DNA from 2 places in the Streptomyces sp. NPDC013157 genome. Region 1 is predicted to be linked to the other one. Evidence: riboswitches for the same ligand, from Rfam matches in the RefSeq annotation. Region 1 holds a riboswitch; the other holds the start of a gene.
What was found. A riboswitch is a leader RNA that binds a small molecule or an ion and turns the genes downstream of it on or off. The one in region 1 is predicted to bind thiamine pyrophosphate.
Positions count from the first base shown of each region.

Region 2: another riboswitch for thiamine pyrophosphate. It lies ahead of thiC (phosphomethylpyrimidine synthase ThiC); the one in region 1 lies ahead of thiO (glycine oxidase ThiO).

Region 1 covers NZ_JBIBAK010000004.1:267,047-274,555, forward strand. The annotation lists gene ACFY6U_RS14520 (deoxyribonuclease IV) at 1-405, opposite strand, end outside; gene pknB (Stk1 family PASTA domain-containing Ser/Thr kinase) at 440-2,398, opposite strand; gene ACFY6U_RS14530 (thiazole synthase) at 2,616-3,410, opposite strand; gene thiS (sulfur carrier protein ThiS) at 3,416-3,628, opposite strand; gene thiO (glycine oxidase ThiO) at 3,625-4,794, opposite strand; TPP riboswitch at 4,792-4,903, opposite strand; gene ACFY6U_RS14545 (NAD(P)/FAD-dependent oxidoreductase) at 5,069-6,307, shown strand; gene ACFY6U_RS14550 (Rv2175c family DNA-binding protein) at 6,403-6,768, shown strand; gene thiE (thiamine phosphate synthase) at 6,802-7,449, shown strand.
Region 2 covers NZ_JBIBAK010000012.1:241,144-248,652, forward strand. The annotation lists gene ACFY6U_RS32255 (hypothetical protein) at 1-367, shown strand, start outside; gene ACFY6U_RS32260 (SIR2 family protein) at 773-3,223, shown strand; gene ACFY6U_RS32265 (hypothetical protein) at 3,460-3,783, shown strand; gene ACFY6U_RS32270 (hypothetical protein) at 4,043-4,327, shown strand; gene thiC (phosphomethylpyrimidine synthase ThiC) at 4,487-6,307, opposite strand; TPP riboswitch at 6,300-6,477, opposite strand; gene ACFY6U_RS32280 (YibE/F family protein) at 6,549-7,509, shown strand, end outside.

The DNA.
Region 1 (7,509 bases):
CGTCCGTACCTGCTTCAGCGCCACGTCCCGGGCCCGGCCGCCGGTCGCGCTCCCGGTGTGCACCACCACCCCGAGCGCCCCGATCTCCCGGCCGCGCCGCAGGGAGTGCCGCAGCGACTCCACCGACCTGTCCACGGTCGCCTCGGTGTGCGAACCGAAGTTGATCAGGTACGGAGCGTGCACATACGCCGGGATCGACTCCTCGGCGCAGACCGCACGGAACGCCTCGTCCTGCTTCGGGCTGCCCGCGGGGGTGGCCCAGCCGCGCGGGTTGGCGACGAAGACCTGCACGGTCTCGGCCTTCAGCTCACGGGCGTACGACAGCCCCACGGAGTGCAGACCGCCGGCCACCGGGACGTGGCCGCCGACGGGGTTGCGGGCGGGACCTGACTGCTGACTCTTCACCCGTCAAGGGTGTCACGGCGCGGCCCGCACCCGGTCAGCGGATGGTGATCGTGATCGTCGACCCCTTGGGCGCCTGCTCGCCGGCGTCCACCGACTGCTTCTTCACGGTGTCGCCGAACAGCCCGAGCAGCCCCCGGTCCTCCTTGACCTGGAAACCGGACTGCTCCAGCAGCTTGGTCGCGTCGTCGACACTGGCCCCGACCACGTTCGGCACCTCGACCAGCTCCGGGCCCTTGGACAGCGTCAGGGTCACGGTGTCGCCCGCGGCGGCCTGGGCGTCGCCCGCCGGGGTCTGCCGGGCCACCTGCCCCTGGTCGTACTCGGAGTTGACCTCGGTGGCGGACACCGTCACCTTCAGCCCGGCCTCCTGCAGCTCCTGCCGGGCGTCGTCCAGGCCGTCGCCGGTGACGTCCGGGACGTCGACCGGGGCACCCTTGCTGACGACGAGCGCGATCGCGGTCCCCGCGTGCCGCTTCGCACCCGCCCCCGGATCGGTCGAGATGACCGACCCCTTGGCCACGTCCTCGCTGAACTCCCGTGTCACCATGCCCGGTTCGAGCCCGTCGGCGGTCAGCAGCAGCCTGGCCCTGGCCAGCGTCCGCCCCTGCACGTCCGGCACGTTCACCGTCTCCGGGCCGTCGGAGATGGTGAGCTTCACCGAGTCGTTGCTGCGGATCCGTCTGCCGGCCGCCGGGTCGGTGCTGATCACCGTGCCCCGCTTCACCGTGTCGCTGTAGGCGTGCTCGACCGAACCGACGTCGAGCCCGGCCTCCTTCAGCCGGGTGGTGGCCTGCGCCTCGGTCTTCGACAGCAGCGGCGGGACCTTGGTGAACTGCCCGGAGTTGATGTACCAGACGCCGGCGCCGGCGCCGAGGACGATCAGTACGGCGACGACGAGCGGGACCAGCCCGCGCCGGGACCGGCGGCCCCCGCGCCGCCGGTCGGATGGGGGTGCCTCCGCGCGAGCGAAGCCGAGCGTGGGGGAGGGCGGCGCCTCGAACCTGCTGGTCCGCAGCATCCCCGCGTCCTCCTCGTTGACGGGCAGCGGCCGGGGCACCGTCAGCGACCGGGGTATGACACTGGTCCGGTCCTCGCCGATGTCGTGCGCCTCGGCCAGCGCCTGCGGCGGTACGGCGTCGAGCTGCTCGGCACGGAGCGCGCTCCGTGTCTCCCGCAGCAGGGCGAGCAGCGCGACGGCGTCGTACGGCCGGACCCCCGGATCACGGGCGGTGCCGCGGGCGACCAGCTCGTCCAGCTCGTAGGCCAGCCCCGGCACCACGATCGACGGCGCCGGCACGTCCTCGTGCAGGTGCTTGTAGAGGATCACCGCGGGTGAGTCCGAGTCGTGCGGCTTCTGCCCGGTGAGCATCTCGTACAGCACGACACCGCACGCGTACACGTCGACGCGCGGATCGGCGGCCCCGCTCTCGACCTGCTCGGGCGCGAGGTACGACACGGTGCCCAGCACGGCGCCGGTCGTACTGGTGACGGAGTCCACCGACCGCACCAGACCGAAGTCCGCGACCTTGACCCGCCCGTCGTCCCCTATCAACACGTTCTCGGGCTTCATGTCCCGGTGCACGAACCCGGCCCGGTGTGCGGCGCCCAGCGCGGCGAGCACCGGCTCCAGGATGTCCAGCGCGGCCCGCGGCTGCAGCGCGCCGCGCTGCACCAGCACGTCCCGCAGAGTGCAGCCGGCCACGTACTCCATGGCGAGATACACGTACGACCGGTCGGCCCCCTGGTCGAAGACCTGCACCACGTTGGGGTGGGCCAGCCGGGCGACTGACTTGGCCTCCCGGATGAACCTCTCGACGAAGGACGCGTCGGCGGCGAGCGCCGGGTGCATCACCTTCAGTGCGAGCACACGGTCCAGACGGACGTCCAGGGCCCGGTAGACCGTGGCCATCCCGCCGACGGCGATCCGCGCGTCGACGCGATACCGGCCGTCGAGCACCTGCCCGACAAGGGGGTCCTGAAGGGTCGTATCCACCCCGCGAGTGTACGAGCACCGACTGACACCCCCACAGGTGAGACCGCTTTCCCGGGGGACTTGCAGCGCACCTGTGACGGTTCACACCTGGCTGAAATATGCACCCACTCACCCGCAGCCGCCGACGGCGACCGGCCCGCACAGGAGAGCCCCGCTTCTCAGCACACAGTTTCGGGTGGTGCGTGGGTGGGAGAAGAAGGCGGGAGCGGCCCGACGCTCAGAACGCAGGGCGCTCGGGGTCCAGCACGGCCAGGCCCTCCGCGGGAGACGACGCCTCCGCCAGGTACCGACGGGGAATCCGCCCCGCCAGCCGGGCCAGCCGCCCCGCCTCCACCCCGGCCCGCATGGCGTGAGCCATCCGCTCGGGATCCTGCGCCCGCGTCACCGCCGACGCCAGCATCACTCCGGCACACCCCAGCTCCATCGCCAGCGCCACGTCCGACGCCGTACCGGCCCCCGCGTCCAGGACCACCGGCACCCGCGCGTGCTCGACGATCAGCTGGAAGTTGTGCGGGTTGCGGATCCCGAGCCCCGACCCGATCGGCGACCCGAGCGGCATCACCGCGGCGCACCCCACGTCCTCCAGTTTCCGGGCCAGCACAGGATCGTCGTTCGTGTACGGCAGCACCGTGAACCCGTCGTCCACCAGCGTCTCCGCCGCGTCAAGCAGCTCGACCGGGTCCGGCAGCAGCGTCCGCTCGTCGGCGATGACCTCCAGCTTGACCAGATCGGTCCCCAGTGCCTCCCGCGCCAGCCGTGCCGTCAGCACCGCCTCGCCCGCGGTGTAGCACCCGGCCGTGTTGGGCAGCACCCGGATCCCGAGCCGGTCGAGCACCGACAGCACGGAGCCCCGTACCCCCGGGTCCACCCGCCGCATCGCGACCGTGGTCAGCTCGGTCCCGGACGCGAGGAGCGCCCGCTCCAGCACCTCCAGGCTGGGTGCACCCCCGGTACCCATGATCAGCCGGGACGAGAACGTCGTACCCCCGAGGACGAAGGGATCGTCGGCCATGGCGCTCAGCCTCCCTGCACGGCGGTCAGGACTTCCACCCGGTCGCCGTCGGCGAGCCCGGTCGTCGCCCACTGCCCGCGCGGTACGACGGTCTCGTTGACGGCCGCGGCCACCCCGGAGGGCGCCGCCGTGAGGGACCGCACGAGCGAGTCGAGAGCGGTGCCCGGGGCGATCTCCCGGCGCTCCCCGTTGACGGAGATGGTGACGGAGAGGTTCATGCGGTCTGCTCCACAAGTTGGCGGGGGAGGGGGTCGAATCGCCTCGGCGTGAACGGACGGCCCTCCGCCGGCAGCTCGCCGCCGGCCAGCAGCTCTGCCATGACGTCTCCGGTGACCGGCGTGAGCAGCACCCCGTTGCGGTAGTGCCCGGTGGCCAGCAGCAGTCCGTCGAGGCGGGTCGGCCCGAGCAGCGGCGCGTTGTCGGGGGAGCCGGGGCGCAGTCCGGCCCGGGTCTCGGTCAGGGGCAGCTCGGTGATCCCGGGCACCAGCTCGTGCGCGTCGCGCAGCAGCTCGTACACCCCGCCCGCCGTCACGGTCGTGTCCCAGCCCAGCTCCTCGCTGGTCGCGCCGACGACCAGCTCGCCGTTGTCCCGGGGCACCAGGTAGACGTTCCCGCCGCGCACCACGGCCCGTACGGTCCGGCTGAGGAACGGCGCGTACCGGGCGGGCACGGTCAGCCGCAGCACCTGCCCCTTCACCGGCCGTACCGGCGGCAGCACGTCGTCGGGCACACCCGCCAGCCGCCCGCTCAGGCTGCCGCCCGCGAGCACCACCTGGCCGGCGCCCAGCGCCTCACCCGCACGGGTGCGGACACCGGCGGCCCGTTCCCGTACCACCTCCAGGCGCTCGGCCCAGTCGCGGTGGAACACCACCCCGGCCCGCTCGCACGCGGCCACCAGCGCGGCCGCCAGCCGGCGCGGGTCGATCTGGTGGTCGCCGTCGGCCCGCAGCCCGCCGCGCACACCCGGCGCGAGCATCGGCTCCAGGCGCCGGCACTCCCGCCCGGACAGCCACTCGGACTCCAGGCCCGACTGCTTCTGGAGGGCGTGCAGCTCGCGCAGATGGGCGCGGTCGTCGGCGTCCAGCGCGACCGCGAGGGTGCCGCAGCGCCGGTAGCCGAGGTCGCGGCCGGTGAGCTCGGTCAGCTCGGCGGCGAAGTCGGGATAGCGGCGCGCGGAGGCCAGGTTGAGCCCCAGCAGGGTCTGCTCGCCGTAGTGCAGCTCGGTGACGGCGGCCAGCATCCCGGCCGCGACCTGCGCGGCCCCGCCGCCGGGCTCGGGGTCGGCCACGGCGACGGCGAGCCCGCGCTGGGCCGCCCGCCAGGCCGTGACCAGGCCGATGATTCCGCCCCCGATGACGAGGACGTCGGACGTACGTGAGGACATGGGCGTCCAGCCCCTCCCTTCGCCGGCATGACCCGGATCAGGTTCGTACGGTCGGAGGCCGCCAGCCTCCCTCTCAGCCCGGTGCGTCCGGGCTCCCGCGTGTGCTTCCCCGCCACCCTAGCCCGCGGCGCTCCGCCCCGGTAAGACGGCCTCGGACGGCACTGCGGACGGCGCTGTGGACAGTGCTGTGGACAGTGCTGTGGAACAGGTCATACGCCACGACCCCTGACTGACTCTTTGTCAGTTGTCTATCGTTCTTGTCTATGGTGATCAGGTGAGCGAGCAGACGCAGCGACGGAGCACGTCACAGACGCGGCGCGTGGTCGTCGTGGGCGCGGGGATGGCCGGGGTGCAGACCGCCGTCGCCCTGCGGGAGCAGGGGTTCACCGGGACTGTCACGCTGATCGGCGCCGAGCCGCACCAGCCGTACGACCGGCCGCCGCTCTCCAAGGCCGTGCTGCTCGGCAAGTCGGAGGGCTCCGCCTTCGAGGTGGACTTCGAGGCGCTCGGCATCGAGCTGGCGCTCGGCCGCGAGGCGCTGGGCGTGCGCACCACCGACCATGAGCTGGACACCGAGGCCGGCCCGGTGCCCTACGACGTCCTGGTCCTCGCCACCGGCGCCGAGCCGATCACGCTGCCCGGCACCGAGGGCGTGCCCGGCGTCCATCTGCTGCGCACCCTGGACGACGCCGAGCGGCTGCGGCCCGTGCTCGCCCGGCAGCACGACATCGTGGTCGTCGGCGCGGGCTGGATCGGCGCCGAGTTCGCCACCGCGGCCCGCGAGGCCGGCTGCGCGGTCACCGTGGTCGAGGCCGCCGACCGCCCGCTCGCGGGAGCGCTTCCCGCCGAGGTCGCCGCGCCGATGGCCGCCTGGTACGCGGACAGCGGCACCGACCTGCGCACCCACGCGCGCGTGGCGGGCATCGAGCCCGGCGCGGTGGTGCTCGACGACGGCTCGCGGCTGCCCGCGGGCGCCGTCGTGGTCGGCATCGGCGCCCGCCCCGCCACCGCCTGGCTGGCCGGCTCCGGCATCGGGCTGGGCCCGCACCACGAGGTGCTCGCCGACGACCGCCTGCGCACCAGCGCCCCCGACGTCTACGCGGTCGGCGACTGCGCCTCCTTCCCGTCCGGCCGCTACGCCGAGCGCCTGCTCGTCCACCACTGGGACAACGCCCTCCAGGGCCCGCGCACGGTCGCCGCCAACATCCTCGGCGAGACCGACGCCGTCTACGACCCGGTCCCGTACTTCTGGTCCGAACAGTTCGGCCGCTTCGTCCAGTACGCCGGCCACCACGCCGCCGCCGACCACCTGATCTGGCGCGGCGACCCGACAGGGCCGTCCTGGAGCGTCTGCTGGCTCCGCGAGGGCCGCCTGGTAGCCCTCCTGGCGGTAGGCCGCCCCCGCGACCTGGCCCAGGGCCGCCGCCTGATCGAGGCGGGCCGCCAGATGGACCCGGAGGCCCTGTCCGACCCGGCCCGCCCTTTGAAGAACGCCACTGCAGCGCCCCTTTAGGGGCGCGGGGAACTGCGCGATCAACCCCCAACGGCGCCGCACCCGAAACAACCACCCATCGCGCCCGAACCAGCAGACCGCCTACCCTTGACCCCGTGACCGAGATTGACACGAAGACCGATGCTCTCGTCCCCGCCTGGCTCACCCTCCCCGACATCGCAGAGATGATGGACGTCGAGGTGACGCGCGTGCGGCAGCTGGTCAAGGAGGGCCAGCTCATCGCCGTCCGCCGCGGTGAGAACAGGGCGCTGCACGTCCCCGCCGCCTTCATCGACGGGGACAAGGTCGTCAAGGGCCTGTCCGGGACCCTGACGCTCCTGCGGGACGACGGCTTCACGGACGAAGAGATGCTGGAGTGGCTCTTCACTCCCGACGCGACCCTGCCCGGCACCCCCGCGCAGGCGCTCAGCGAGAATCGCGGCACGGAGGTGAAGCGCCGCGCCCAGGCGCTCGCCGTCTGAGGCAGCCAGTACCGACACGACGGGGGACCACCGATGACCGACACCGCCCGCGCCCAGCTGGCCGACGCCCGGCTCTACCTGTGCACGGACGCCCGTAAGGAGCAGGGCGACCTCGCCGGGTTCCTGGACGCGGTCCTGGCGGGCGGTGTCGACATCGTGCAGCTGCGCGACAAGGGCATGGAGGCCGCCGAGGAGCTGGAGCACCTCGCCGTGTTCGCCGACGCCTGCGCCCGGCACGGCAAGCTGCTCGCGGTCAACGACCGCGCGGACGTGGCCCACGCGGCCGGTGCCGACGTGCTCCACCTGGGCCAGGGTGACCTGCCGGTCCCGGCCGCCCGGGCGATCCTCGGCCCGGACGTCCTGATCGGCCGCTCCACGCACGCCGAGTCCGAAGCCGCCGCGGCCGCCGTGCAGGACGGCGTGGACTACTTCTGCACCGGCCCCTGCTGGCCCACCCCCACCAAGCCCGGCCGCCCCGCCCCCGGCCTCGACCTGGTGCGGTACACCGCCGCCCTGGGCACCGACCGCCCCTGGTTCGCCATCGGCGGCATCGACCTCGGCAACCTCGACCAGGTGCTCGACGCGGGCGCCCGCCGGGTGGTCGTGGTCCGCGCGCTCACCGCGGCCGACGACCCGGGCGCGACGGCTGCCGAGTTCGCGAAGCGGCTGCGGTCGCTGTAACGCCGGCGGCAGCGGAAGCGGCAGCGGCAGCGCGGTGCCCGGTTGTCCGGAAACTTGTCC
Region 2 (7,509 bases), on a different contig from region 1:
CGCGGCCGCCATCGTCATGGCCGGCGCGGGACTGCTGCTCACCGCACTGCGCAACAGCCCCTCGCTGGAGGCCGGAGCCTACGGCGAACCCGGCGGGGAGGTGGCCAAGGCCCGGGAGGCCTGGCGGGACGCCCTGCTGGAGCGCGGCATCGTGCCCTTCCTGCGGGAAGCACTGGCCGCCGACTCCGGCACGGCCGGACTGCGCCGTACCGCCCCGTCGGGCCCGGCGGGCCGGATGCCGCGTCTCGGTTACGACCGTCCCGGCTTCAGCACCGACGACGGCGCCGCACCCGCCCCCCGCCCGAGCTTCACCAGCCCGGACTACACCAGCCCGGACTTCGGAGGCCCGGAACACCAGCCGGAATAGCCCGGCTTGCGCCCCCGGCCAGGGGGCGCAGGCCGGACACCCGGCCAACGCGTCCACGCCGGGGAACCGACGGACACCACACCCGCCAGCCCCCTCCCGCACGCTCCCCGGGCCCGCCGTGCCTCCGCGATCGGCAGATACACCCGATTGCCCGCGGCCGCGAACTCCTTGCACCGGCAACGCCCTCGGCCTGCACTCTTCCGGCACGATGACGCCGCAGGGCATGAACGCGGTCGTCCTGGCCGTCGCATCCGCCTCGTCCAAGGCCCGGACTCGATACGATTTGCCCGACCGGAGGATGCGCGTTCCCCATGAACAGGGCTGACTGACCGCTCGAACCCGTCATGGGCGTGCTCACGATCCGGCACAGCACCGCGCTCACGCATCTCAGGAAGGGGACGGGTCGTGTCAACGCCGTGGATGTCGGTCGAGCAGTGGGACAGCATGATGCGGGCCATCACCGAGTCGAAGTACCAGCTGCTGCTGGGCGCCGGGGCCAGCCTGGACTCGGAGGGGCCGCTGGGGCCACTGCCCGGCGGCTGGGACCTCGCGCAGGAGATGGGCAAGGCGTTCTCGCTGCCCGGCAATCCGCGCGGGAACCTGCGCCAGGTCTTCTCGATGGCGAGGTCACGCGTCACGGCGGACGGCCAGAACGTCCTGGCCTACATGGCGGACCGCTTCGCCAACTGCACCGCACCGTCGTGGTACGCCGACCTCGTCTCCATCCCGTGGCGGTACATCTGGTCGCTGAACATCGATGACTCGGTGGAGAACGCCTACAACAAGCAGTTCACCGACCACACCGCCAAGGAACTCGTCCCCGTCTCCTGGACGGACCCCCACCGCGTGCCCTCGGGCCACCAGGTCATCCTCGTCCATCTGCACGGTGTCGCCTGGGCGAAGAAGATGGACGACCTCGTCTTCGACATCTCGTCCTACCTGTACGCGGTCACCCAGCGCCACCGCTGGCACAGCATCTTCGCCGACAGCTACCTGGAGACGCCCACCATCATCCTGGGCGCGAGCCTCAACGACGAGATCGACCTGGAGAACGTCCTGGAGAAGGGGCGTGTGCAGGGCAGCTCCGAGCCCTCCGTCATCGTCATGCCGACGATCGACGAGTTCGACAAGGAACGCTTCCGTGCGTGGGGCCTCATCCCGGTCGAGGCCACGGCCGAGGAGTTCCTCGCCAAGGTCCGGGCCAGCTGGCCGAAGTACTTCCAGCAGGCCGACGTGTCGGCCGACAACCCCAGCCGCATCAACCCGAACCTGCTGAGCTTCCTGAGCCAGTGGCATCCCATCCGCGCGGGCGACGAGTACCGCCTCGACGACCGGCACGACTTCTACGCCGGGCACGAACCCCTGTACTCCGACATCCTGCGCGACCTCGACTCACACCGCGTCCTCACCGACAGCGTCTTCCGCGAGGCGATGTCGGACGAACAGCAGAAGGTCATCTGCCTGACCGGCTCCGCGTTCACGGGGAAGAGCACGATAGCCCTGCGGGTCGCGAGGAAACTCGTGGAACAGGACTGGACGCCGTATCTGCTCGATCCCGAACTGCGCCCGTCCCAGGAAGCCACCCTGTGGTGGCTCAGACAGCATCCGAGGACCCTCCTCATCGTGGAGGGCGCAGCCGACTTCGCGAGCGACCTCGCCGACATGGCGCTGCACGCCAAGGAGCGGGGCATCCCCTTCAAACTGCTGGCCGTGGAACGGCGTTCGCGCGCCCGGGAGGTGCGCCGCAGCTTCACGGGTGGGGTTCGCCGACGCGGAGGTCTCCGACAAGCTGAAGGACACGGAGATCGAGGGTCTGATCCGACAGCTCAAAGGGCACGGACGGCTCGGCATCGTGGCCGCCGCAGGCCACACCGAACAGGTCGAGTACTTCACGCAGCAGCACCGCAGGAACCTCTTCTCGGCGATGTCGAACCTGGAGGAGGCAGACGGGTTCCGCACCAGGGTACGGACGGGCTACTCGCGCCTGAAGAGCGAGACCGAGCGAGCGGTGTTCCAGGCCGTGTGCATCACATCCGCCCTCGGATACGGGCTGCCGATCGGCGCTGCGGCGTCCGTCTGCGGACTGTCGGCGAGCGAGCTGAACGCCCTGCTGCACTCCGAGTCGGTGCTCGCCGATTTCATCCGCGTCGCCGGGGGACGCCTCCACCCGCGGCACCGGGCATTTGGCTCGTACATGCTGGAGAGCTCCTTCAGCGCGCAGGAGAACTACAACGTCACCCTGAAACTCGCCCAGCACTATGGCGTGCAGATCTCCCCGGCGGCCATCTCGTCGCGCACGTTCGCCTACCGTATGGTGCGCCAACTCCTCGACCACGAGATGCTGACCGTGTGGCTGGGCGAGGAACGCCTGGACGCCTGGTACGAGGCACTGCAGGAGACGTACGCCTGGAAAACGCACGGTACTGGGAGCAGCGGGCTCTCGGGGCGAGCAAGCGAGGCCGGCACGCCCCGGCCAGCTCGTGGGCCCGGCAGGCCATCGCCCAGCACCGTGACGCGTTCGCGCTGAACACGCTGGCCACCGTGCTGTTCCGAAGGTACCTCGCCGAGGGCGGGCCGGAGCACAACAGGACGGAGAACCTGCTGGAGGTCGCCGCGTACCTGGAGGAGGCGCGCGCCATGGCCGCCGAGGACTCGGAGTACCCGTACATCACCTTTTTCAAGTACACCCTCAAATGGGTGGACCGGGCCAAGAAGGCGAACGGGTCCATCGACAGGCGCATCGTCCGCCGGTGGAACGACTGGACGTACCTGGTCAACAACTCCCCGATCACGCGTTCGCCGGAGGTCAGAGACCAGTTGCAGTCGTTCCGCAGGAGGTGGCTCATGCTGGCCTGAGGACCATCACCTCCGGTTCGGGTCAGCCCGCGCTCTCCGGCGAGCGCAGGCTCCGAGTCGAGAGCGGACCGGCACACGGTGGCCTGCACGTCCGTATAGGCGAGCAGGTAGACGACGCGGATGCGCGATGCCGCGTGGGAACGGAAGTAGCTCACGGTCGCGGTCAACAGGGTATCCACGGTCTTGCCGAGGTCGCTGTTGCCGCCGCCGGTCCCGGGGAGCGGCAGCACCACCGAGTGCAGCGGCTCCCCGGCGGCGGCCAGCCGGTCCACCTCGGCGAGGACGTTGCGCACGCACCGCTCCAGGTCGATGACCTGCCGGTACCCCGAGCCGGGTTCTCCCTCCACGGCAGCGACATGCAGGATGCGCCGGACCTGGTGGCTCTCCCGCAGCTCTCCCGGCCCCGTGACCAGCACGGAGCCCGCCGTCACATGGGACCGGCCCGCCATGTGCTCGGCCAGCTCCAGGGCGATGGTGTCGTGTACCAGATGGCCCGCAGTGTCCCGGCAGCCGCCGTGGTACCGGATCGTCGCGGAAAGGGTGGGTTCGTCGACACGTGACATCTCCATCCGTGTGTTCTCGGAGTTGACCCACACGTCCGTCCCCAGCACGTTGACGACGTTCCCGGTGATCATCCCGATGCGATGGCGCCGGTTGCCCTGCAACGGCAGCTCGTACCGGGTGCACTGCAGGACGGGCCCCGGAGCGTCCTCCGCCGGCCGCTGCTGCGACAGTTGCCTGCGCAGCGCGGTGTTCTCCCGCGTCGCCTTCTTCAGCTGCGCCGAGACCTCGTCCAGACGCCGAGTCTTGCTGAGCCATGTGAACGACGCCAGCAGGAAGAAGGCGGCGAACCCGGCCGCCCCGCCGATCCCGAAGCCCAAGGCCCGACCCTCGGTCATCGAGTCCGGGAAGGCGGAGAACAGGAAGAGGGCCGCGGCCAGGGAGTACAGAAGGATCACCGGTAGCTGGAGAGAGTACTGGCGCCCGGCCCGGTCCGGCGCGGAGGACCAGATGTGCAGGGCGATGCCGGAGATGCAGAGGGCGGCAGTGATGGAGAGCTGCAGCGGACTCATCGGCCACGACTCCTTTTGGTCGCGTCACTGAACGGTCGATCGCTGTGCGGGGCAGCCCGCCTTGCCTCCGAGCATATGACTCGCCGTAGAGGACCAACTCGGATCGACACACTCAACTGCCCTGGCTACGACCGAGCTTGACCCTGTGTGTGTGGGGGGGCAGGCCTTCGGGTCTGCCCCCTTCACCATGTCAGTCGGCGATCGGCAGGTACACCCGGTTCCCGCTCGCGGCGAATTCCTTCGACTTCTGGAGCATCCCCTCCGCGACCTCCTCCGGTGTCGCCCCCTCGGCCGCCGCACCGCCGAACCGCTCTGTGATGCTTTGGCTAATCTTCATCGAGCAGAACTTCGGCCCGCACATCGAGCAGAAGTGAGCCGTCTTCGCCGGCTCCGCCGGGAGCGTCTCGTCGTGGAATTCGCGGGCGGTGTCCGGGTCCAGGGCGAGGTTGAACTGGTCCTCCCACCGGAACTCGAAGCGAGCGTCGGACAGTGCGTCGTCCCACTCCTGCGCGCCGGGGTGGCCCTTGGCGAGGTCGGCCGCGTGGGCTGCGATCTTGTAGGTGATGACGCCGGTCTTGACGTCGTCCCGGTTGGGCAGGCCCAGGTGTTCCTTGGGGGTGACGTAGCAGAGCATCGCCGTGCCCCACCAGGCGATCATCGCGGCACCGATGCCGGAGGTGATGTGGTCGTACGCCGGCGCGACGTCCGTGGTCAGCGGGCCGAGCGTATAGAACGGAGCTTCATCGCAGATCTCCTGCTGAAGGTCGATGTTCTCCTTGATCTTGTGCATCGGGACGTGGCCCGGGCCCTCGATCATGGTCTGTACATCGAAACGCCTGGCGATCCGGTTGAGTTCCCCGAGCGTGCGGAGTTCCGCGAACTGGGCCTCGTCGTTGGCGTCCGCGATGGAGCCGGGGCGCAGCCCGTCGCCGAGCGAGTACGTGACGTCGTAGGCGGCGAGGATCTCGCAGAGTTCCTCGAAGTTCTCGTACAGGAACGACTCCTTGTGGTGCGCGAGGCACCAGGCCGCCATGATCGAGCCACCGCGCGAGACGATGCCGGTCTTGCGGTTGGCGGTGAGCGGCACGTACGGCAGGCGCACGCCTGCGTGGACGGTCATGTAGTCCACGCCCTGCTCGGCCTGTTCGACGACCGTGTCCTTGTAGATCTCCCAGGTCAGTTCCTCGGCCCTGCCGTCGACCTTCTCCAGGGCCTGGTAGAGCGGCACCGTGCCGATGGGGACGGGGGAGTTGCGCAGCACCCATTCACGGGTGGTGTGGATGTTGCGGCCGGTGGAGAGGTCCATGACCGTGTCGGCGCCCCAGCGGGTCGCCCAGGTCATCTTCTCGACCTCCTCCTCGATGGAGGAGGTGACCGCGGAGTTGCCGATGTTGGCGTTGACCTTCACCAGGAACCGCTTGCCGATGATCATCGGCTCGATCTCCGGGTGGTTGACGTTGGCGGGCAGTACGGCCCTGCCCGCCGCGATCTCCTCACGGACCACCGCAGGAGAAACGTTCTCGCGGATGGCCACGTACTCCATCTCCGGGGTGATCTCGCCCCGGCGGGCGTACGCGAGCTGGGTCACCGCCTCGCCTTCCCGGCTGCGACGCGGCTGGCGCGGACGGCCCGGGAAGACCGCATCCAGGTTGCGCAGGCCACCGCGCGGCGAGGTGTGCTTGATTCCGTCGTCCTCAGGACGGACGGGCCGGCCCGCGTACTCCTCGGTGTCGCCGCGGGCGACGATCCAGTTCTCCCGCAGCGGCGGCAGGCCCCTGCGGACGTCGGTCTCGACGAGCGGATCGGTGTACGGGCCTGAGGTGTCGTAGAGCGTGACCGACTGCCCGTTGGTGAGATGCACCTGACGGACCGGCACCCGCAGGTCGGGGCGGGAGCCCTCGACATACCCCTTGTGCCAGCCGATGGACCTCCCGGCCTCCGGGGACGGTTCGCCCGTAATGGACTGTTCGTCCTGGCTGAAGGCAGGCGTGCGTGCGTCCTTGTTGGTCATAAGACCTACTCCCTACGCCGGCATTACCCGGTAACAGGTTCGGCGGTCGACGCAGCGGCTTCCGTCGGGCGGCGTTTCCTGCGAAACATCACACGTTCCACGTGAAACATCGCGAATACGGAGGTCAGCGCCCTCTCAGCCCGGTGCTCCGAGCTCCCGCGTGTGCAAAGGTGCCTCCACGCTAGCGTCAATTCGGGCGCGGTGAACAGAGGGCCCCTACCGTTCTTGCGATGATCGGGCGGTGACCTCGACACAGCAGCACCCCTATCCGCCCCCGGACCCGCGGCGCGGCAACGGCGCCCCGCAGGGCGGCGGACCCGGCCACGGGGGCCGTGGTGCCGGTGACGGACACATCCATGAGCAGGCCCTCAGCCATGCCCACCATCACGACAACGGCCATGCCCACGGCCACCGCGAGGCCCAGGACGGATCCGGACCCGGCGGGGGTCACGGCCATTCGCACGGGCACAGTCACAGCCACGGTCCCGCCGCGCCCGTCTCCAAGCATCTGCGCAAGGTCATCGCGGCGATCCTCATCCCCTTCACCGCCGCGGTCGTGGTCGGTCTGGTGGTGCTGTGGCCCGGCGGTGCCCCGCCGCACGAGCGCACCGGCGTCGGCTTCGACCGCCAGACGCAGGCGGCGACGGTCACCAAGGTCGTCTCGGTCAGCTGCAAGTCGGTCAACGCCTCCGGAGGCGGCTCGACCGCCGACACCGCCACAGCCGACGGCACTTCCTCGAAGGAGGGGGACGGCACCTGCAAGAAGGCCACCGTCCGGGTCGACACCGGCAAGGACAAGGGCCGTACCTTCACCGAGATCGTGCAGCCCGACCAGTCGCGGCAGTTGCACGAGGGCGAGCAGGTCGTGGCCGCGTACGAGCCCTCCGCACCCAGGGACCTGCAGTACTCGGTCACCGACGTGAACCGGAAGTTCCCGATGGCGCTGCTCGCCGGGATCTTCGCGCTCGCCGTCGTGGTGGTGGGCCGCCTGCGCGGTGTGATGGCCCTGGTCGCGCTGGCCGTCAGCTTTCTGGTGCTGACGCTGTTCATCCTGCCGGGGATCCTGCAGGGCTCGAATCCGCTGCTGATGGCGGTGGTCGGGTCGAGCGCCATCATGCTGATCGCCCTGTACATCTGCCACGGGCTGTCAGCCCGGACCTCGGTGGCGGTGCTCGGCACGCTGGTCTCCCTGTGCCTGATCG